Regions from separate parts of the Lysinibacillus sp. NPDC093216 genome, predicted to be linked through region 1. Evidence: riboswitches for the same ligand, from Rfam matches in the RefSeq annotation. Region 1 holds a riboswitch; each other region holds the start of a gene.

Region 1 (7,026 bases):
GGTTTAATTTGCAGTATAATAGGGATTATTTTACAAGTCCTTGCGATTTTGGGGTATGTAGCCTTTTTCTCAATGACGGTGGTAAATAATAACGGCTAACATGAGCACATTTCGTGCGATTTCTATTGTTTTTGTCCCCCGAACCCATTTGTTTAACCTGAGCAATTTTTTTCTTTTACTTAAGCGTCCCCCTATTCTCACAAAAAAATCCACCTCCATGTTTTTTCAACATGGAGGTGGACTTGGCATTACAAATCATCAAAGCCGTTATCTTCTACATTAACCTTTACATACTGGCGAGAACGTTGCTCGAAGAAATCTGTCTTCCCTAAATCAACATCCTCATACGCTTTAACCCACTTTAATGGATTTTTGCGATAGCCTTCAAATGGACGCTCTACGCCAAGCTGATTACAGCGTACATTAGCATAGAAATGTACATAATCATGCACATCTTCCACATCGAGGCCAGCAATTTTATCGCCAATCACTTCATTGGCCCAATCGATTTCTAGTTGAACGGCTTCACGGAAGATTTCCTGTACACGAGCTGCTCGTTCAGGTGTATCGTATTCAGGATATTCCTCTAATAGCTCCTGATAAATTTTCACAAATAAATCGACATGTAGCTGTTCATCGCGATTAATATAATTAATCATCGTTGACGAGGCCACCATTTTTTGATTGCGTGCTAAATGATAGAAGAACGCAAAGCCAGAATAGAAGAATAAACCTTCTAAAATCACATCATAAACAATCGCTTCTAGCATATTTTCAACAGATGGCTCCTCGGAAAATGCTTGGTAGCCCTTAATAACGAAATCATTACGTCGCTCTAGCACTGGCTCTGTACGCCAAAAATCAAATGTACGATCCTGCTCGTCTTTGTTGACAATACTTGATAGCACGTAGGAATAAGAGTGATTATGGATTACCTCTTGTTGCGCTAAAATAATCATTAGTGCATTTAAACTTGAATCTGTTAAATAATCCGCTACTTTCCCCGCAAAATCGGTTTGTACACTATCTAATAGTGCTAGCAAGCCAATGATTTTTAAAAAGGATTCCTGTTCATCTGCTGATAGCTGTGGAAACTGTTTGACATCATTGCTCATATTAATTTCAAACGGTGTCCAGAAGTTCCCTAGCATTTTTTTATACTTAGGATATGCCCAGCTAAAACGCACATCATCCCAGTTCAAAATGTTAGAAGAACGTCCGTTGACAATTCCTGTTGAACGGTTCGGTGCATCTTTATCCATAATTTGTCGTTTTGTAATAGTTGTCATTGTTATTTCCTCCTAGCTCGCGCAAGACTCACATTCTAGCAATTCTACAGATGTTGAGCGCACATAATAAGTCGTTTTTACACCGCTCGCCCAAGCATTCATATGCAATGCTAGTAAATCTTTCGCCTTAATCGTATTTTGAACGTATAAATTAAGTGAAATGCCTTGGTCGATATGACGTGCTCGTGCAGCATTTTGCTTGATTGTCCAATTTTGATCGATGAAATAAGCAGATTTATAATACCAAGTTGTCACAGGTGATAGATCAGGTACTGTTACTGGAATTTTGTAATCCTTCTTCTCTTCTGAATAACTCTTTTGGAAGATCGGATCAATCGTAGCCGTACTGCCTGCTAAAATAGATGTTGATGAGTTCGGTGCAACTGCCATTACATAGCCGTTACGCATACCTTTCTCAGCAACCGCGGCGCGTAATGCATTCCATTTATGACTGTCATAGCCACGTTTGTCAAAATACGCACCCGTATGCCAATCTGAGCCTTCAAATAATGGATAAGCTCCTTTTTCACATGCCAAATCGTTAGAAGCACGAATCGTTAAATATGCAATTTCTTCATATAGCTTGTCCGCAAACTCTACAGCTTCCTCAGACTCCCATTGAATTTCTTTCAAAGCTAATAAATGGTGCCAGCCAAACGTTCCAAGTCCAATACCACGGTAGCGTAGGTTCGTAATTTCTGCTTGTTTTACTGGAATTGTATTTAAAGCAATAACGTTATCTAACATACGTACTTGAACTGGGATTAATCGTTCTAGAACACCAGCCGGTACTGCTCTACCTAAATTGATAGACGATAAGTTACATACAACGAAATCTCCAGGCTTGCGACGTGTTACGATGACATCATCTTCAAGGGTAATAGACTCAAATTCAGTAGCTGACATATTTTGGAATATTTCTGTACACAGGTTCGAGCTGTAAACCATCCCTTCATGCTTATTCGGATTCATGCGATTGACTTCATCTCGATAGAACATAAACGGCACGCCTGTTTCAAGCTGAGAGCGCATAATACGCTTCATAATATCAATGGCTGGTACAACTTCACGACTTAACAATGGATTGGCGATACATTCCTCATATTTAGTACGGAAAGAGCCGTCACCCTTTTTCTCATCATAGAAATCCTCTAGTGAAAAGCCCATAACTTCTCGCACTTCATGTGGGTCAAATAAATGCCATTCCCCGCGCTCTTCTACCGTTTCCATAAATAAATCCGGTAAGCATAGCCCTGTGAAAATATCATGAGCACGCAAACGCTCATCCCCATTGTTTAAGCGTAAATCTAAAAACGTAAAGACGTCTTTATGCCAAACATCTAAATAGACAGCAATAGCGCCTTGTCGTTGACCAAGCTGATCGACTGAAACCGCCGTATTATTAAGTTGTTTAATCCATGGTAAAACACCACTTGATGCACCTTTAAAGCCTTTAATAGATGAGCCTCGGCTACGAATTTTACCCATATAAACACCAATACCACCGCCGTACTTCGATAATGTTGCGACATCTGTATTCGTGTCATAAATGCTTTGTAAACTATCATCTACTGTATCGATAAAGCAACTTGATAGCTGTCCATGTGTTTTACCTGCATTTGATAATGTTGGTGTGGCAACAGTCATATATAAATTACTCATTGCCCAGTAAGATTCACGTACTTTTTCTAAACGATTTTCTGTTTCATCCTGCATCAGAGTCATCGCAATGACCATCCATCGTTCCTGCGGTAATTCCACCGGTGTTTTCGTGTAATCACGGACTACATAGCGGTCCATTAATGTTTTTAAACCTATATACGTAAACAACTCATCTCGACTTGATTCTAAATAAGAAGCGAGTTCCTGAAGCTCCTGCTCACTATACTTTGTTGTTAAACTTTCATGATACAAACCAACTTCTGTATAGTGTGCTAAATGTTCTGGGAAAACCTTATAAACATCTTTCACTGAGACACCACGACGCATCGCAAATTGGTCATATAATTTTTCTAAATAAATTTGAGCTGCGACAAATGTCCAGTATGGCTCCTCTTCATCAATGAGGCTAAGCGTTTGTAAAATCATCGCATCTGCCCATGCTTCAAATGTGGCATTGTCGTTTTTTCGTAGCCATCGATCCGATAACCTCACAAAACTTTCGAGTTCATCCTCCGTGTAACTTTTCTTGAGCTTAGTCATTTGCTGTTCGATTTGAATTGTCATGTACACATTCTCTCCCTTTCCTTCTCCAGCAACACAAAAAGCGATCACGCAACATCTATCGGTTACGTGATCGCAGTAAAATCGGAAATGGAAATGAAGGATAAGCGCACAAAGAAGTGAACAAATCTCTCGCCTCCACTTCTCAATCCCCGAAGAATGTGTTGCTGTCTTGAACATATCGGCAGGTCTCCTGGCTCATGCTTCCTCCAAATGATCACCTTCCCGTTCTTCACAGTGGCCTACTCATCATTTGTCAGCACTTACAGTTGCGGGGACAGCTTCGGCCTAAGATGACTCTTTTTCCGAATTCCCTTTTAAACCATATTGGTACCGTTCGTCCAAAATACTATATATTGTGTTTTAACTCCTAAACAAATCTAACATATTGTGTTTATTGTTGCAATAGGCGATTTGCCCCTTGCAAGTTATAAAGTGCTACATTTTCTCGAAGCAAGCCCAATTACAATGCAGTTTTACGTAGTTTTTCAAAATTTCTAGGAAATTTTTTTTGTGCTAGCTGCTCTTTTTCAGGCTGTATTCCTAGCAAAACTACTGCACATGGACCAGCCGATTTCTCAACATCTAACGAACTTTTGACCTGTTGCTCGCTAAAAAGGCGGGTAAATTCTGCTTGTAGACCTTTTGATCCAACTGGCCATACTTGCTGCACAATCCCCTCTTTCCACGCCTGAAAAATAGGTTGGAGCTGTGCGACATCTTCAGGCTGAGCAAGGATTTCATTGCCTACAAGCGGTAATCCATAGGTGTACCAACTAAGCTGTTCATACTTAGTTGCTGTGTGTTTTTGCTGTTCACCTAGCATCGTTATAGATAATCCTGATTGTAGAGTCGGCATATTGGACTCTGTACTACCGTCTATCGGTGGACAATTAAGCCCCGCCTCATCAAAAACCTGCTGAATGCCTGCAACATAACGAGACCATGCAGCATCTCCTGAAAAATTAGCGAGTAAAATATGGTTTGGTAAAGCATTTGCAGCAAGCTGCTCTAAAAAAGTAACACGCGCCGTGAAGTATGCCGTTAGTTTGTCTGGAGCAGACACAACATCTTGTGGTTTTTCGCCAATGGCTGCGGCATTATCTGTTGTAGCAAACAGCTCACCTATTTTTATTGCATTTCTCAATGTACTCGACCTTCCTTACGCACAAACACCTTTGACAGAATTGGCATCACAATTGCAACGATCACCAGATTTACGAGTGTTGCCAATGGAAGACTAGTCAGTGACGCCCAGTAAAATGCCGGACTAATGATAAAGTAAAATGGTAAAGGTGCCACAACACCATTTAGAATAAGTGCCACGGGCCATTTCCAGAAATGCATTCCTTTTTTATGCATGACCCCAAAGACCCATACAACAATAAACATTTCTACTGCGATAATAATATGTAGTGGCCCTAGAGGGAAGCCAGTAGTTAAGGCTGAGATAAAATGCCCAATGACTCCCGAAACCCCAGCTAATACTGGAGATAAAAAGACAACGCTCAACAATGCAGGTGCAGAGTCAAGCGCTGCAGTTGAAATAAATGTTGGAATTTTAATGACTGCACCTACTGCACAAATTGCCGCAACCATGGCAGTGAGCGTCAATTTCATCAATCTTTGTCGATCCATCCCATTTCCTCATTCCTTTAATATTTGGCTATTCATTATAACGTGTGGTTGATTTCCGTTCCGGCTGGGTGCTTTGTCGCTTTCGCACAGAGCAAAGCTTCCTGGAGGCGTCCGATAAGCCGCTAATCCCAAGGTGTCGCCGCTTTTACCCCAACCACAACTTTTAATGAAAAGCCTACTTTATGAAACAATATTATTTGATTTGTTCCCCGATACCGTACCAAATGCGTACGACTTGTTCAGCTTCAGCGAATAATGCCTGGTACAAACGCCCACATGTATCACGCAACAATCGTGCCTGTTTTTCCATCGGCACAACTCCACGACCCATATCGGTCACTATTATATAGACGGCACAATTTTCTTCAAGAGTCTTTAGTCTTGTCAAAATGATTTTGACAAGGGGTTCATCCTCCTCAAGATCTTGTGTCACGAGCCACTTCTCTATGTTTTTAATAACTAGTACATCACAGGCTGGGCTGTCATTAGGTAGATTGCCATCTACAAGCTCAACTTTTTGACCTTCGAGCAATTTCATGACATAGTCGGTTTTTCCACTATGGGCGCCTCCGATAAAGACATGCATCGCGCTCCCTCCTCCCAAGCCTTTCTTGTAAACGTTAAAGAAAATATTTTATCATGCGGTGATTGATACGACCAAAAAGTTTGCTCAGTCGGTGCAAATTCTACAAGAAGCGCTCGAATAACTCCACCATGGACAACGAGATGATAAACATCTTCGTCTTTTGGTAATGCCGTGAACCCTTCAATGACACGCGCACAAAAGGCATCAAAGCCTTCCCCCTTTGGAGGTGGTGACTGTACGGGATCATCTAACCATGCACAATAACGACTATCTGATTTTAAGTCATCATATGTGAGCCCTTCAAATTCACCGAAGTTCGACTCTCGAAATCTCCTATCAGACACATATGTTGCATTCGGAAAATAATGGGCTGCTGTTTCCCTACAGCGCAGCAAGTCACTACCATACACCTTAGTGGCATCTGAATCTACTATAGTCAGCAAAGATGCATCGGCTAATGAAGAATCTGTCCAACCGATATAACGCTTCTCCAAATTCTCCTTTGTTGGAGCATGTCTCATTAAGTGCACAATAACAACGTCACCCATAATACAACCTCCATTCCTTCAATTGATGCACCGAGTAAATCTCCAGAAACGCCACCAAAGTTGCGCACTGTAAATTGACGAAAGACTAAAAAGGCAATCGCTAATACAGCCATCAACACTAATGGAACAATGGAGAAACCTATGACAAACAACAAGCTACTATACGCCACAACTAATGTGATAAGCATAAAGCAGATAAGTGATCTCGGCTTAATATGTGTTTTAAAAAAGTAGGCAAGCCCCTTTTCCTTTGAGCATTTGAGCGACATAAAATAAAAGCTCATGCCTACTCGTGTTAATAACGGAATAAACACAGGCATCCATAGTGCAAACTTATGCTGCACGAATAACTCATGCAGTATCACAAATTTGCCAAGCACTAGAAATAACACGGACAGCACTCCAAATGCGCCAACACGTGGATCATCTAAAATTTCAAGCCGCTTCTCACGATCTCGATACGAAAAATAAGCATCTCCCATATCAATAAAACCATCTAAATGTAAACCACCTGTAAATAAGGCAAATAATCCGACAATCACAAAAGTAAGCAAAACCTCACTGCTTGCCGTCCATTCTGTTAAACTATAGATCACCGCCGCCACTGCGGTGCCCATAAGAGCCCCTATCCATGGTAAAAAGGCGAACATCCCGGTAATCGTTGCCTTCGTTAAAGGAATTTCTTTATGTACTGGCAAAACTGTAAAAAATTGAAACGCAAGTTGTATGCTATGCCAGAAAT
Region 2 (7,026 bases), on a different contig from region 1:
GCCTACTTCTGCCAGGCTAGAAGCAGCTGATTCAGTAACGACCGTTGCTGTCACAGCATAACCTGCTGACTGGATTTCAAGTGCTAGATTCCTAGCATCGCTCGTCCCTGCTAACATGAAAATCATTTCACTGGCTCCTCTTCATGATGGTGATGATGGTCGTGATCGTGATCATGGTGATCGTGATGATCATGATCATGTCCATGATCGTGGTCATGATGGTGATGATGATGCGCATGTCCATGCACTGCCGCATAAGCACGATAATTTTCTAAATCTTGCATACCTGTTGATGTACCATTCACAGCTTGCTCAATACGCTCTAATAGCACATTTTGTAAACGCTCATGATAGCCAAAATAGTTAGCAATTTGAATATCACATTCAGGATATTTTTCGTTAAATTGCTTACACATACCATTCATTCGTTCCATTAGGATACCTGTGAATAAAAAGTACGGTAGCATAATGACTTTTTTAGCACCCAGCTTCACACAGCGCTCTATTCCTTCTTCAACACGCGGATCTGTGACGCCCATAAACGCGCTTTCTACATACTGAACCGGGAGTTTTTCCCATAACAAACGTGTAATTTTATAAAAATCACCATTTGCATATGGGTCACTACCGCCTCGTGCAATTAATAAAATGGCAGTATCCTTCTGTTCTTCTTCCGCATTAAAGCCGATTTCTGCTAAACGATCTTCTAAAATCGCAAATATTTCTTCATGGATACCGATTGTTTGACCATATGTGAACGTTATATTCGGATAATGCTCACGCGCATGTTCGATTTCTGCTGGAATATGCATTTTTGAATGTCCAGCATGAAGAAGGATAATCGGAATAACGTGTACCTCTGTAGCACCCTTCTTCACACAGTTCGTAATACCTTCTTCAATGTTCGGCGAAGCGAACTCTAAAAAACATGTTTCTACTAAAAAGCTATCATCAATACGAGGTGTCATTTGCTCGATAAACGTGCGTACCTCATCATTTCCTGCAGCTAAACGGCTCCCGTGGCCGACAAATAAAATTGCTTTCATCTTATTACTCCTCACTAGTCGCCGCATGGAGCGGGCTCTACTTTTATTTTTGAAGACATATCCTGATACGTAAAATGTAATATCTTTTTCACACGCTTGAAGTATTTAAACAAACGTTCATTTGGATGTGCATTTGCTTTATATTCTTCGATAATATCGGTAATAAGTGGGATGAGCTGTTCAGGCTCTAATCCCTCAACAACTGGCTGGGCCGCATGTGCTGTACGACCAACCGGCTTGGCACCAATAAAAACATCAAATTTACTTTTACGATAAACAATGCCAATATCATCAAATACTGCTCGATAACATGCCATACCGCAGCCGTTAAAGCCGATATTTAATGTTTTCGGTAACGACATACCACCAAGCTTTTCTTGAATTTCTTCCGCATATGGAATCGAATCGAACTTTTCTCCATAACAGAAGTCACAAGCCTTTAACGATAGCACGTCACCAATTGGTGCTAGTAAAAAGCCAACTTCACGAAGCTTTGCGGTAACCTCTTCAGGCTCGGACGTTGGAACTTTCAAATGAATTTGATGGTCTGGTGTATACTCCATCGTTCCTTCCTCACCAACTACCTCAGCCAACGTCATCATTTGTTGAGGACTAAAGAACTTATTGGCAACCCCAGGACTAACCGCTAATTCAAAAATAGATTCGATTTTTTGTTGAACACGCTTAGGTGTTACTTTCACCGCGCTTGTTCCCTTTACCATAGTAAGAGCAGCTGTCGCCATTTCAAGTGACGATTTTTTAGGCTTTTGTTGTGGTGTTATGGCTAAACTGGGCTTAATACGATTGGCATTAGGATCTGTCGCAAAATCATTACGTGCTGCTCCTGTTTCTTGATTCATCGCCCATGGTTCATTTTCTTCTTTAAGTCGTTGATGTGGTCGTAACGGTTGTTTTTCCTCACCAAGTGTATATTTACGCTGATAACCACGTGGCGTAATCATTTTATTGTCGTAGAAGAATGTTGTTGAATTCCCGATAATAACCGTTGTTAACATGCCGATATCATGTTCAAGCATTTCTGCTAAAGTAGTCATCGTTATTTCCTGACGGTCACGATACGCGCTTTTCACAAGTCCAACTGGTGTATCTGGCGAACGATATTCCAATAAAATTCGTTGTGCCTCTACAATTTGTCTCGTACGACGTCCACTTTTCGGGTTATAAAGAGCAATAACAAAATCCGCCATTGCTGCTGCTTCTACTCGTTTTGCAATTAAATTCCAAGGTGTTAAGTGGTCACTTAAACTAATGGTACAGGCGTCATGCATAATGGGAGCACCTAGTAAACTGGCACATGAATTAATAGCTGAAATACCTGGAACAATTTCTACCTCGATACCAGTTGCTTCTGTCCAGCCTAGCTCGATTAATACCTCATACACTAATCCTGCCATTCCATAAACCCCGGCATCCCCACTGGAAATGACCGATACGATACTTCCAGCCTCTGCTTGACGCACCGCTTCTTGCGCACGTGAAACTTCCTCTGTCATACCAGTACTAATAATCGACTTTGCACTAACTAAATCCTGAATCAGTTCAACATAAGTTTTATAGCCTATAATCATATGACTTTGTTGTAGTGCCTCCACAGCACGAGTCGTAATATGTTTAAAGTCTCCAGGGCCAAAGCCAACTACGAAAATCTTACCTTTTTGAGCCATTTTGTTACCCCTCTTTCACCTTTTCAATGCCTTTAATGGCTGTTGTTTGTGCTGTACGCTGCAACGAACCTTCACGCAATGTAAAAACATGCTCATTATGTAACGCTTCATGATTTAAATCTTGTACAAGTACTCTCGCATGCTCCTTCGTTGGCACTCGGTACCAATTGCCCTGAGGATATGCAATGACAACACAAGCATCCTTACACCTGCCATTACAGCGGGTCCTTGTTGTATGTATCTCCTTATCAAGCTCCAGTAACTGTATTTCATCACGAATTGCCTGTGTAATGTCCTCAGCATCTTTTTTCATACAACTACTACCATTGCAAATAAAAAGATGTGTTTTCATCCCCTCTAAATTCCAAGTTGTCATAGTCGTTCTCCCCTCATATGCTTTTAGGAAAAAGAAAAACCTTTACTCTAGACGAAGAGTAAAGGTTTAGTAGAAGCCAAATAAAAACGAATATATACTGGTACTCGCTTTCGCTTCAACTTCTCCCTCCGAAAAGTTTGCTTGCATCATCACATAAGCAGGTTTCCTGACTTAAGCTTCCTTTTACTTTCGCGCCTTCCTAAGTTTTCACTAGTGGCATCCGCGATTTCATCAGCTATTACAGTAGCGGGGGCTGTATCGGACTTTCACCGATTTCCCTATTATCTTGAATATTCAAGCACTTATGGATGTTTTATATGAATTATATGGTTTTTTTGTAATTGAAAACTGTTTCTATCATAGCTTATTTTTTTAAAATTTCAATATTTCTTTCTTAATTTGTGACAATTTTTTTAAAATTCCATAGAAAAATGCGACATCCATTTTCTATTTATCTAAATTTTCGACATAGACACCCAATTTAAAATTTTTTCACAAAAGGGATAGCATATATATGGAAATTCGTGTTACACTTTGTCGTGAAATCTCACAACTTCATCTTTTTTTCGGTGTGAAATGTTCAGCATTTCGCTTAAAAGGGAAGCCGGTTTAAGTCCGGCGCGGTCCCGCCACTGTATTAGGGAGTTTTATAGATAATGTCACTGTCCAAAGGATGGGAAGGCCTATAAAACGTTGAACTAAAGCCAGGAGACCTGCCGAAAAATATGTGATCGTTTCAACCTACGAGGATGGGTGTGCGGCTTAGCAGATTAGAATTTTATTTGCTTTTTTAGCTATGCACTTTTCCACTATCGGAGAAGTGCTTTTTTTCGCATACTTTTTCTAAAAATTTTAATGTAAGGAGGAGAGATTTTTGAAATTTTCAGGTTGGAAGCTTAGTTATTTTTTATTGGCATTTTTATTCGTACCAAATCGTGCATTTGCGATGCATATAATGGAGGGCTTTTTGCCAATCGAATGGGCGATTTTTTGGTGGGTCATTTCGATTCCATTTATTATTTTAGGATTACGTTCTATTCGTAAAACCATTGATGAAAATCCTGAAACAAAAATGATATTAGGGCTTTCGGGTGCCTTTGCCTTTGTACTTTCTGCCTTAAAAATCCCTTCTGTAACAGGAAGTTGCTCGCATCCTACAGGTGTTGGACTTGGAACAGTTCTTTTTGGACCATTAGCGATGAGTGTTATCGGGACAATCGTATTATTATTCCAATCTTTACTGTTAGCGCATGGTGGGCTTACAACATTAGGGGCAAACACTTTTTCTATGGCAATTATGGGTCCTATTATCGCCTACTATGTATTTAAGGGCTCACAAAAATTGGGACTATCCTTTTCCATTGCTGTCTTTTTAGCAGCAATGCTTGGTGACTTAGGTACATATATTGTCACTTCTGTCCAATTAGCTCTTGCCTTCCCTTCTGAGGTCGGAGGCTTTATGGCTTCATTCACTAAATTTGCTGGTATTTTTGCGTTAACACAAATTCCTCTTGCTGTTAGTGAAGGAATTTTAACAGTGATCGTTATGAACTTTCTGAAAAAATACAATGTGAGTGAACTAAAAGCTCTACGTGTGTTCTCTGCAAAGGAGGCTCACTAAAATGAAAAAAAACTTACTGCTCATCGCCATTGTTGTGTTGTTAGCAATCGTTCCCCTGTTTATTCAAAAAGGTGCTGAATTCGAAGGGGCTGATGGCGAAGCGGAAGCAGCAATTAGTGAAATAGATGCTAGCTACGAGCCATGGTTTGAAAGCTTATGGGAACCACCAAGTGGTGAAATTGAAAGCTTATTATTCGCACTACAAGCTGCTATCGGTGCTGGTTTCATCGGGTATTTCATCGGCTTAATGCGCGGCAAACATAAAGAAGGTTAAACGCTATGTTACTCATTGATAAGTATGCTTATTTGAATAAACTAGCGTCTGTTCATCCGCTAGAAAAAATGACGTTATCCCTTGGACTGCTTTTATTGTCGCTTATCATGAGAGATGAACGAATTTCACTCATTACATTTATTGTGATGAGTGCTTTTATCATTTTAGGCGCAAAAATCCCTGCTAAATATTACGCAAAGTTATTGTTGCTACCTGGATTTTTTTTACTATCAAGTTTAGTATCCATTTTAATTTCTATCGCGCCAGCGACAAACAGGCTTCCTTCAAACATTTGGTCATTTTCTCTTCATAATTGGACAATTTTTGTCAGCAGTGCAAGCCTAGTAACAGCGCAGCAGCTTTTTTTCATCGTCCTTGGCAGCATTAGCTGTTTGTATTTTTTAATTCTCACAACATCAGTCCAATCTATTTGTTACGTCTTACGACAATGGCGACTCCCAACTCTATTTGTAGAGTTAGTAGAGCTAACGTATCGTTTTATTTTTATCTTTTTAGACAGTATGCAAAAAATTCATCTTGCCCAACAGGCTCGTCTGGGATACAGCTCCCCTATGCAGTGGCTTCGATCGGTATCAATGCTAATTGCAGCTTTATTTGTCGAGATGTTCCAACGCAGTCGTGAGCTAAACAATGCAATGGAAGCACGTGGTGGCGAAATGGTCTATTGGCAGGATGATGTTCCCTGTAACACGAAAAATTGGATAGGTATTGCTGCTATTTTTATACTCCTCATCATTTATGGAGGTTTTTTCTGATGACAGATTTATACTTTGATTTAACACATTTATCCTACGCTTATGCAGATGGAACTCATGCCTTAACAGATATTACACTTCAAATTCCAAAGGGAAAAAAAATCGCTTTACTTGGTCATAATGGAGCCGGGAAATCAACGTTATTTCAGCATTTAAATGGTATTTTGAAGCCTACCGCTGGAAGTATCTCCTTTTGTGGCAATGAACTGAACTATAGTAGAAAAGCATTAAAAGAATTACGCCAACAGGTTGGTATTGTTTTTCAGGATGCAGACAACCAGCTTTTTTCCGGCACAGTTAAGCAAGATATTGCATTTGGTCCTTTGAATCTTGGCTGGACAACTGAAAAAATCGAGGAAAAAATTGCGTGGGCTGTCGCTCAAACCGAAGTCGAAGCATTGCTAGATAAACCGATCCATTTTTTAAGTGTTGGTCAGAAAAAACGTGTCGCAATGGCAGGCGTACTTGCAATGGAACCTTCCGTTTTATTATTAGATGAACCGACAGCTGGACTAGATAATTATTATAGTGCACAAGTTTTACAGTATTTAGCTATGTTAGAAAACGGGGAACGAACAATATTATTGGCAACGCATGATATCCCCTTAGCCTATGAATGGGCAGATCAAATCATCGTGATGGAAGCTGGGAGAATTATTTACAATGGAGATCCAGTAGCAATGTTCTTCCAAGAGGATTTGCTTGAAAGAGCCCATCTTGAACGCCCATGGGTCTTTGAAATGGCCGTTGCCTTACAAAAGAAAAAGTTATTTGAGAAAAACATAAAAATGCCTCGTTCGAAGAAAGATTTACACAGACTTATTGAGCGGCTTTAAGATAATTTGTCCATATTTGGTACTTTTCAATTGTAGTAGAATCCACGCTACTACTCCAAACGCACAAATCGAGTAGGATGTACCCTATGGTCCTTTGAGGATTTTTGACTTCCCTTCTACATATTTTTATAACGAGGAACGTGGTAAAATATAGAATGGTACTTTTGGAAAAATATATACTTATTACGAAACTTTTCTATCGTTCATTCGTAATAGTATAGATGTCACAAATATTTGGAACACCCAAGGAGGGAATACAGTTGAAAAACTGGAAGAAAAAATCAGTAGCTTTAGTTGCATCCGCAGCACTAATGGTTCCTGCTACTTCTGCCTTTGCTGAAGCACCACAAAAAACAGCAAAGAACCAAGAGTTAGTGAAAATAGCTAGCAATAAGGAACAATCATCTAAGAA
Region 3 (7,026 bases), on a different contig from region 1:
TCTCCGTAAATGCAAAACCAGTAAGTTTTTCCCCGAAATATTCAACCATATCTGTGCGCTCAAATTCACCGTGTACCAAAACGTCGATATCTAATTCCTCTTGAATAGTGATCCAACGTTTTGTCTCTTGTTCGACAAACGCTGCATAATCCTCATCAGATAGTTGTTTCTTTCGCCATGCACTTCGTGTACGTTTGACTTCGTCTGATTGCGGAAAGCTCCCAATTGTTGTAGTTGGGAACAGCGGTAATTGCAAGGCTTGTTGTTGAACCTTTTGACGTGTTTTAAATTCACTCTGGCGTTCAAAATCTTGTGCTGACACTGCTTTAATGGCTTGTTGAATACTTCTATTTTGACGAGCCGGGTGATTTTTCAACGCTTCAATCGCCTTCATACTTTCAGATGTTTTTTGATTTGAGGGGCTTCCTGTGCCTTGTAAGTATTTTGTTATTTCATTGATTTCAACTAATTTTTCATCTGCAAAAGAAAGGGCATTTTTTAGAACTGGATCGAGCTTTGTTTCGAGAGTAGTTGTAATTGGAACATGCTGTAAGTTACACGAAGATTGAATCCATATTTCTTTAGCACCACTTAGCTGTTCAATAGCTTTAATAGTTGAGCTAGCCTCTGCTAGATTGGAGCGCCAAATATCTCGTCCATTTATAATACCGGCCGCTAATACTTTATCTTGTGGGAAGCCAAATTGACGTAATGCCTCCATATTTTCGCCATAGCCATGCACAAAGTCTAACCCAATTCCTTGAACCGGAAGTGTCACAATTGACTCGTATGCCGATAATGACTCAAAATATGTTTGTAGCATAATGTTAACCTCGGGTACTGATGCAACTAATTGTCTATAAATTTCTTGAACAAGTTTAACCTCCGCTTCATCTAGTGTTGTGGCAAGAGCAGGCTCCTCTAATTGAATCCACTCTACACCAGCATCCACTAACTCCTTTAAGACCTGCGTATAAAGTGGTAGTAATGCTAAAATAAATGTAATCTGCGATAGTTTGTCATAGCCTTTTGTTAATTTACAAAATGTATATGGGCCAATCAATGTAGGTTTTGCTGTAATACCAAACGCTTCCTTAGCCTCTAAAAAGTCTGCCAATATTTTATTTTCTGTTAATTGCAAAGGTTGTCCCTCATATTCTGGCACAATATAATGATAGTTTGTATTAAACCATTTTGTCATTTCACTAGCCACGGCTTTTTTACTACCACGAGCTACCCCATAGTAAGTTTGTAAATCAACTTTGTCTCCCTGCCAATCAAAGCGCTTTGGAACTAAGCCAAACATCATTGCCGTATCCAACATTCTGTCATAGAGTGTGAAATCTCCGACAGTTATCATGTCTATGCCGAGACGAATCTGCTTGTTTATTCGAGCTAGGCGAATATCCTTTAAATGCTGTAAAAATTCATCCTCTGAAAGCTCCTTTTTCCAAAATGCCTCTAAAGCCTTTTTCCATTCACGATCTTCTCCGATATACGGATAACCAACTGTAGTACTTGTATACGTCATGTTTATCTCTCCTATCAATCAAAATAAAAAAAAAGCCACCCTCCTTTTTTTTGGAAAATGGCTGTCATTGCATATCAAAATTAGCTATCAAGAAACAATACGAAATTCTTTCAAAATATCGCATGATTTATTGTCGCACAGGGCCGATATGGTCACATCTCACCACCTATTTCCACGTAGGTATTTGGTGTGTACTAGATATTGGCAGGTCTCCTGGCTTCTCATCAACACGCCTCACAGCCTTCCCAGTTTCCCAGTGGCAATTGTGATTTGCTCCGATTTACAGTTGCGGGACAGCGTCGGATTTACACCGACTTCCCTTTTAAGCCAAACTTTCATTCGGCACCAACTCTTACACAATATTTAATTATGTTTTACTATAACATATATTTTTCTGAAAAGTAGATTTATTTTCAGATTTGTTTGATTCTTCATACTGCTATTATTCCGAACATATGGAATCATCGAAGACTAGCAGCCCCGCTACCAAAAAAACTTGTAAATAGTGGGATATTCTGTTATTTTATAGTTAGTTATCCAACTAACTAATAACAAAGGAGGTGTAAACAAATGGCAAAACCTACTGGTATTGAAAAGTCAGATTTATTAATGGCTGCCAAGCAAAGTTTAGTAGAAAAAGGGATTGAGAAATTCACCTTAAAGGCTGTTGCTGAGCAAGCTGGGGTGACACAAGGAACTATTTATTATCATTTCAAATCAAAAGAGCAAATCATTCTAGAAATTGTCCAAGACATCTGTGAAAATTCCTGGAATGAGATTCTGATGACTGATCGAGAAATGATTCAATCTGCACTTTTCTCTGCAAAAAGTCGATATGAAAATGATGCGTTTTATCATAAATTATTTTTCACCTTAATCGTTTTCGGCTTTACGAACCCAACTATTAGACAGCAAATTGGACAAATTTTAGCGGCTGAAAATGAACATTTATGTAACATTTTAAATAAATTATGGGATACATCACCAATTGATGGCGTGTCGATGGAAACTTGGAGCATTTTTTTCAACGCCCTTATTGATGGCTTAGCCTTACAAGTGATGATGAGGGACGATTTCGATGTAGATGTCTTCTATCAGCAATTAGAAAAAATCCTTCAGACATTGCATCGTCTAGAAAATAATTAGAGGAGGAAAACTATGCGATTCTTTTTATGCTGGGGTTTTGGGATTTGGCTTGTAGCAAGTGCCGTATTTCGATTTGTAGGGCACTACTTTTTTACCCTTGAAGAACCTTTCCTCATGATAGCTACTTACATTTTAGCTATTCCAATCGTTTGGATAGCGACAATACCTATTTATTCTTTGAAAAAGACAAAAGGTACAGAACGGTTACTGGCTGCTATTTGTATCGTATTACCTGGAATGCTCATCGATGCAGTCGTATTGTTAGTTTTCGACAATATTTTCCCGAATTTATCGGCTGACTTAGATCGATATTTCGCCTCATGGCTATTATGGGCTTACTCCCTAATTCTCATTACTGGTTTTACAAATGCTTCATTCGTGAAAAAGAATACTATTCATTCATCAAATTAAAGGATTTTACATTATTATCCTAGAAGTAAGTAATGATTAGAATTAAAGGAGGAGAAAAAATGATTATAGGCTTACATCACGTTCAAATAACAATACCAAAAGGTGAGGAAGAAAAAGGAAGACATTTTTACTGTCAAGTATTAGGACTAAAAGAAATTGAAAAGCCTGATTCGCTGAAAGGACGAGGTGGATTTTGGTTACAGGTCGGCAATAGAGCGGTACATGTAGGTACAGAGGATGGCTTTGATAGATTAACGACGAAGGCTCATATTGCCTATCAAGTTGAAAATATCGAACATTGGAAGAAGGTACTAGCCGAACATCATATAGAAATTTTCGACTCAGTTCCTATTCCTCATTTTGAACGCTTTGAATTTAGAGATCCATTCGGTAATAGAGTGGAGATGATTCAAGAATTCTAAAAGAAAACAGTTGAATAGAAATTATTTTCTATTCAACTGGCATGTCTTCCAACTTTTTAATTTTGCCGGGGTACTTTTACATTTTATCGCCCAACTTTTGAATTTTATCGACTAACTTTCACGTTTTATCACCCAACTTCTGAATTTTATCGACATCCTCCTTCTTTCGATACTAAAAAACACTTCAGCCAACTGAAACATTTGTAATACAACTGTAAATTAAGGCGATGAAGCCTTTTATATCAGGTGTTTACAGCAATTTCCCATCCACCGTGGTAACAATTACCTCAAAGAAGCCCTACTTTTTCATGCTACGATTAATTCCAGTGACAAACCAAATCAGGATTAATCCTAACAATAGCTTCAGGAGGAAATAACAACATGAATAAACGATTTTTATCAACAACATTAGCATTGACGATAGGTTTTAGCACAGTGGGGATGGTACAACCAACTGTTCAACCTATAGAAGTAGAGGCTGCAACAACAAATGCCCTGAATAACTCACAAGCAGTTAATACGAAAGCGGATCAACTAATTCAAGCTGGAAAAAGCTTAATTGGTAAGGCGACATATAGTAATACAGAATACAAGGCTACATATCCTTATAAATTCTCTTGCGCATCATTTATTATGTACATTTTCGAGAAAAATGGTGTTGACCTTGCAACTTATAATGAAGATTATATGATACAGCAAGGAACAGCTGTTAATAGAAATCAATTACAAAAAGGTGATTTACTATTCTTTAAGAGTAAAAAAACTGGGACAGACCCTGACCACGTTGGTATGTATATCGGGGACAATAAAATGATTCACATGGCTGATTCCCAACAGAATATTGTTATTTCTGATTTAAATAGTAAGCCATATTATACAGATAATTATGTAGGTGCCCGCAGAGTTTTACCTACATTACTCTCAGCTAATCCTGCAACAAAGGGCGATAAAATCGTTGAAAACGCTTATAACTATAAAGATAAAGTAACTATGGGTACAACAATTAGTGAGCAGAGTCTACGTTTTACCGGGCCTGGGTTTGTAGAATATGTTTATCGTAAGAGTGGCGTAAACCTTGGTACTACAACCTTAAAGGAACAAATGAATCTGGGATCGACGGTTTCACGTGCTAATTTAAAGAAAGGTGATTTAATTTTCTTTAATAGTGTCGCTGGCTCTCAAACACCTTCACTTGTAGCCATTTATGCTGGGGACCAACGAATAATGATTCCAAGTTCAAGTGGTATTACGACAAGAGTACTGTTCGTTGACTATTATAAAGAGCATTATATTACTGCAAAACGTGTTACGTCAGATAACTCAACTGCAGCTCCTGCTCCAAATCCAGCCCCTAGCACGCCTTCTACTTCTGCTGATAAAATCATCTCTACTGCCTCAAATTTGAGTAGTAAAGCAAAGTTTGGTTATTCGTATGACGAAAGCTCACTTACGTTTACGAGCGCAGGATTTACTTACTATGTTTTTAAACAGCATGGGATTGATTTAAAAGATAAATTAGCAAGTAGACAAGCATTAGTTGGGACTAAAGTGGAAAAAGCACAGTTACAAAAAGGAGATCTGATCTTCTTCTCTACTAACAATGGAGGAAAAGATATTACACAAACAGGCATCTATCTTGGTAATAATCAGTTTATTAGTATGACATCTAATAATGTTGTAAAACAAAGCCTAACTTCAACATGGGCAAATCAAAACTATGTAACAGCTCGTCGTGTTTTATAATATAAATACAAAGAAAAAGAAGTATTCTTCTATTGAGAATACTTCTTTTTCTAGCTTATTTTTTATTTTTTAACTGATTCGCAAATTCTATCATAGATTTGCTAGACATTGGACCTTTAATAAGTACAATGGTTTCATTATCGAGCTTATGCTTTAGTACATCTAAAACGCCTGTAACATCTTTAAACATATGAACATCTGCCTTGGTGCCTTCCTTCAACGCTTGATTCGCAATATTTTCTGCTCTATTGCCAATAGTAATAAGCGTATCAACATTTCTTTTCGCGACCATTGTGCCAATCTCTCGATGATATTTTTCTTCGAAATTTCCTAACCTCTTAATATCACCTAAAATAAGAATTACTTTCTTCCCTTTTCCTATAGTATCTAAAACCTTTAGTGCCGCTTCAACAGAAGTCGGGTTATTTGTCCAAGTATCATCTACGATAGTACATTCACCTATGCCCGTAGAAAATTCTAAGTGTCTTGCCATCGCTTTGAACGTTTTTAATTGCGAAATTGCGACAGCCATGGAAAGTCCCATTTCCTTTATGGCAGCTATAGCCGCTAATGCATTATATACCTGGTGTTCTCCGTATCCTGGAACAAATAAATTGTATTTGTTATTTGACACTTTTAGTACAAATTTCATGCCGCCTTTTGTGAATTGTATATTCGTAGCTTGATAATCTGCCTTTTCGTTGACGCCAAAGGTAATAATCTTTCCTCTAAATTTATTTAGGGGGATTTTTTTAATGTTTTCATCATCACCATTAATGATTAACGTGCCATCTTTTCTTATTCCTTCTACAATTTCTGCCTTTGCTTTGATATAACCATCAAGATTATTGCATCCATCTAAATGATGGACACCAATATTCGTAATAATACCAATCGTAGGCTGATAGATCATACATTGGTGTTTAATATTCCCTATATTCCCCAATCCTAATTCAAAGATAGCTGCTTTTGTATTCTGATCGATTCCAGTCAAGTACGGTAAGGATTGCCGTGGCTCATTTTTACTGCTGACAGATGCTTGAACATTCCATTCCTTACTAGCTATGTGTTTAATCATTTCTTTCGTTGTCGTTTTACCACATGTTCCGGTTAAAGCAACGACTGGTATTTGAAATAGATTTCTGTAATGCCCCATGAATTTCCAATAGGCATGCAAAATACTTTTGACGCGTATAACGGCCGTATTCTTCAGCGCATTTTTCAATTCCTCTGAAGATTTATCAGAAATGACTAGAGATGGTCCCTTTCGATCTATTTCTTGCCAGTTAATTTGATCACTTTTACTAACAAACATAAGTGTATGATTTTGAGTCAGATCATGTCGGTTATAATAAATTGCATGTTTAACAGACCAGTGTTCAGAACCGCTTAATAATTCTCCTTGTAATAATTTTCTTATATCGCTCACACTTATATGTTGCAAGTTAACTACGCCCCCTTTCTATAAAGTATATTTCTGAATAAATGAATATCATAGTTTATGCATTTCAAGCAATTGACTATAAATATGCTCATTCTAGTAAATGATGAAAAATAACATTTATTTAGGTGAAATCTATTCGGAAGTAGATGATTTTTTTATTTTTAAATCATCTGCCAACTTAGAAACTTCTTTACTATACATATCTCCTTTAATGAAAAGAACCGTATTTTCATCTACAATATCTTCTAACAATTTATAGACGCGTGTACTATTTTTAAAAATATACACAGGTGAACTCATTCCTGCCTCAATGGCATGAAGCGCCATAA

Evidence for each region. A riboswitch is a leader RNA that binds a small molecule or an ion and turns the genes downstream of it on or off. The one in region 1 is predicted to bind cobalamin.
Region 2: it holds a riboswitch for cobalamin, as region 1 does, so the genes downstream of both, ACQKOG_RS02930 (energy-coupling factor ABC transporter permease) here and ACQKOG_RS16590 (ribonucleoside-diphosphate reductase subunit alpha) in region 1, are expected to answer to the same signal.
Region 3: it holds a riboswitch for cobalamin, as region 1 does, so the genes downstream of both, metE (5-methyltetrahydropteroyltriglutamate--homocysteine S-methyltransferase) here and ACQKOG_RS16590 (ribonucleoside-diphosphate reductase subunit alpha) in region 1, are expected to answer to the same signal.

What each region holds. Positions count from the first base shown of each region.
Region 1 is NZ_JBNNVB010000015.1:79,702-86,727, forward strand. It holds gene ACQKOG_RS16580 (DUF4190 domain-containing protein) at 1-99, shown strand, start outside; gene ACQKOG_RS16585 (ribonucleotide-diphosphate reductase subunit beta) at 249-1,289, opposite strand; gene ACQKOG_RS16590 (ribonucleoside-diphosphate reductase subunit alpha) at 1,302-3,515, opposite strand; cobalamin riboswitch at 3,678-3,865, opposite strand; gene ACQKOG_RS16595 (hypothetical protein) at 3,976-4,659, opposite strand; gene ACQKOG_RS16600 (ECF transporter S component) at 4,656-5,150, opposite strand; gene ACQKOG_RS16605 (bifunctional adenosylcobinamide kinase/adenosylcobinamide-phosphate guanylyltransferase) at 5,344-5,736, opposite strand; gene ACQKOG_RS16610 (histidine phosphatase family protein) at 5,685-6,284, opposite strand; gene cobS (adenosylcobinamide-GDP ribazoletransferase) at 6,257-7,026, opposite strand, start outside.
Region 2 is NZ_JBNNVB010000002.1:105,302-112,327, reverse strand. It holds gene cobK (precorrin-6A reductase) at 1-126, opposite strand, end outside; gene ACQKOG_RS02945 (sirohydrochlorin chelatase) at 123-1,046, opposite strand; gene cobJ (precorrin-3B C(17)-methyltransferase) at 1,061-2,731, opposite strand; gene ACQKOG_RS02935 ((2Fe-2S) ferredoxin domain-containing protein) at 2,736-3,107, opposite strand; cobalamin riboswitch at 3,246-3,428, opposite strand; cobalamin riboswitch at 3,658-3,842, shown strand; gene ACQKOG_RS02930 (energy-coupling factor ABC transporter permease) at 3,982-4,728, shown strand; gene ACQKOG_RS02925 (energy-coupling factor ABC transporter substrate-binding protein) at 4,730-5,002, shown strand; gene cbiQ (cobalt ECF transporter T component CbiQ) at 5,008-5,778, shown strand; gene ACQKOG_RS02915 (energy-coupling factor ABC transporter ATP-binding protein) at 5,778-6,614, shown strand; gene ACQKOG_RS02910 (S8 family peptidase) at 6,875-7,026, shown strand, end outside.
Region 3 is NZ_JBNNVB010000007.1:105,277-112,302, reverse strand. It holds gene metE (5-methyltetrahydropteroyltriglutamate--homocysteine S-methyltransferase) at 1-1,531, opposite strand, end outside; cobalamin riboswitch at 1,718-1,896, opposite strand; gene ACQKOG_RS10555 (TetR/AcrR family transcriptional regulator) at 2,102-2,677, shown strand; gene ACQKOG_RS10550 (DUF5367 domain-containing protein) at 2,690-3,088, shown strand; gene ACQKOG_RS10545 (VOC family protein) at 3,148-3,510, shown strand; gene ACQKOG_RS10540 (C40 family peptidase) at 3,892-5,253, shown strand; gene ACQKOG_RS10535 (UDP-N-acetylmuramoyl-tripeptide--D-alanyl-D-alanine ligase) at 5,309-6,697, opposite strand; gene ACQKOG_RS10530 (UDP-N-acetylmuramoyl-tripeptide--D-alanyl-D-alanine ligase) at 6,830-7,026, opposite strand, start outside.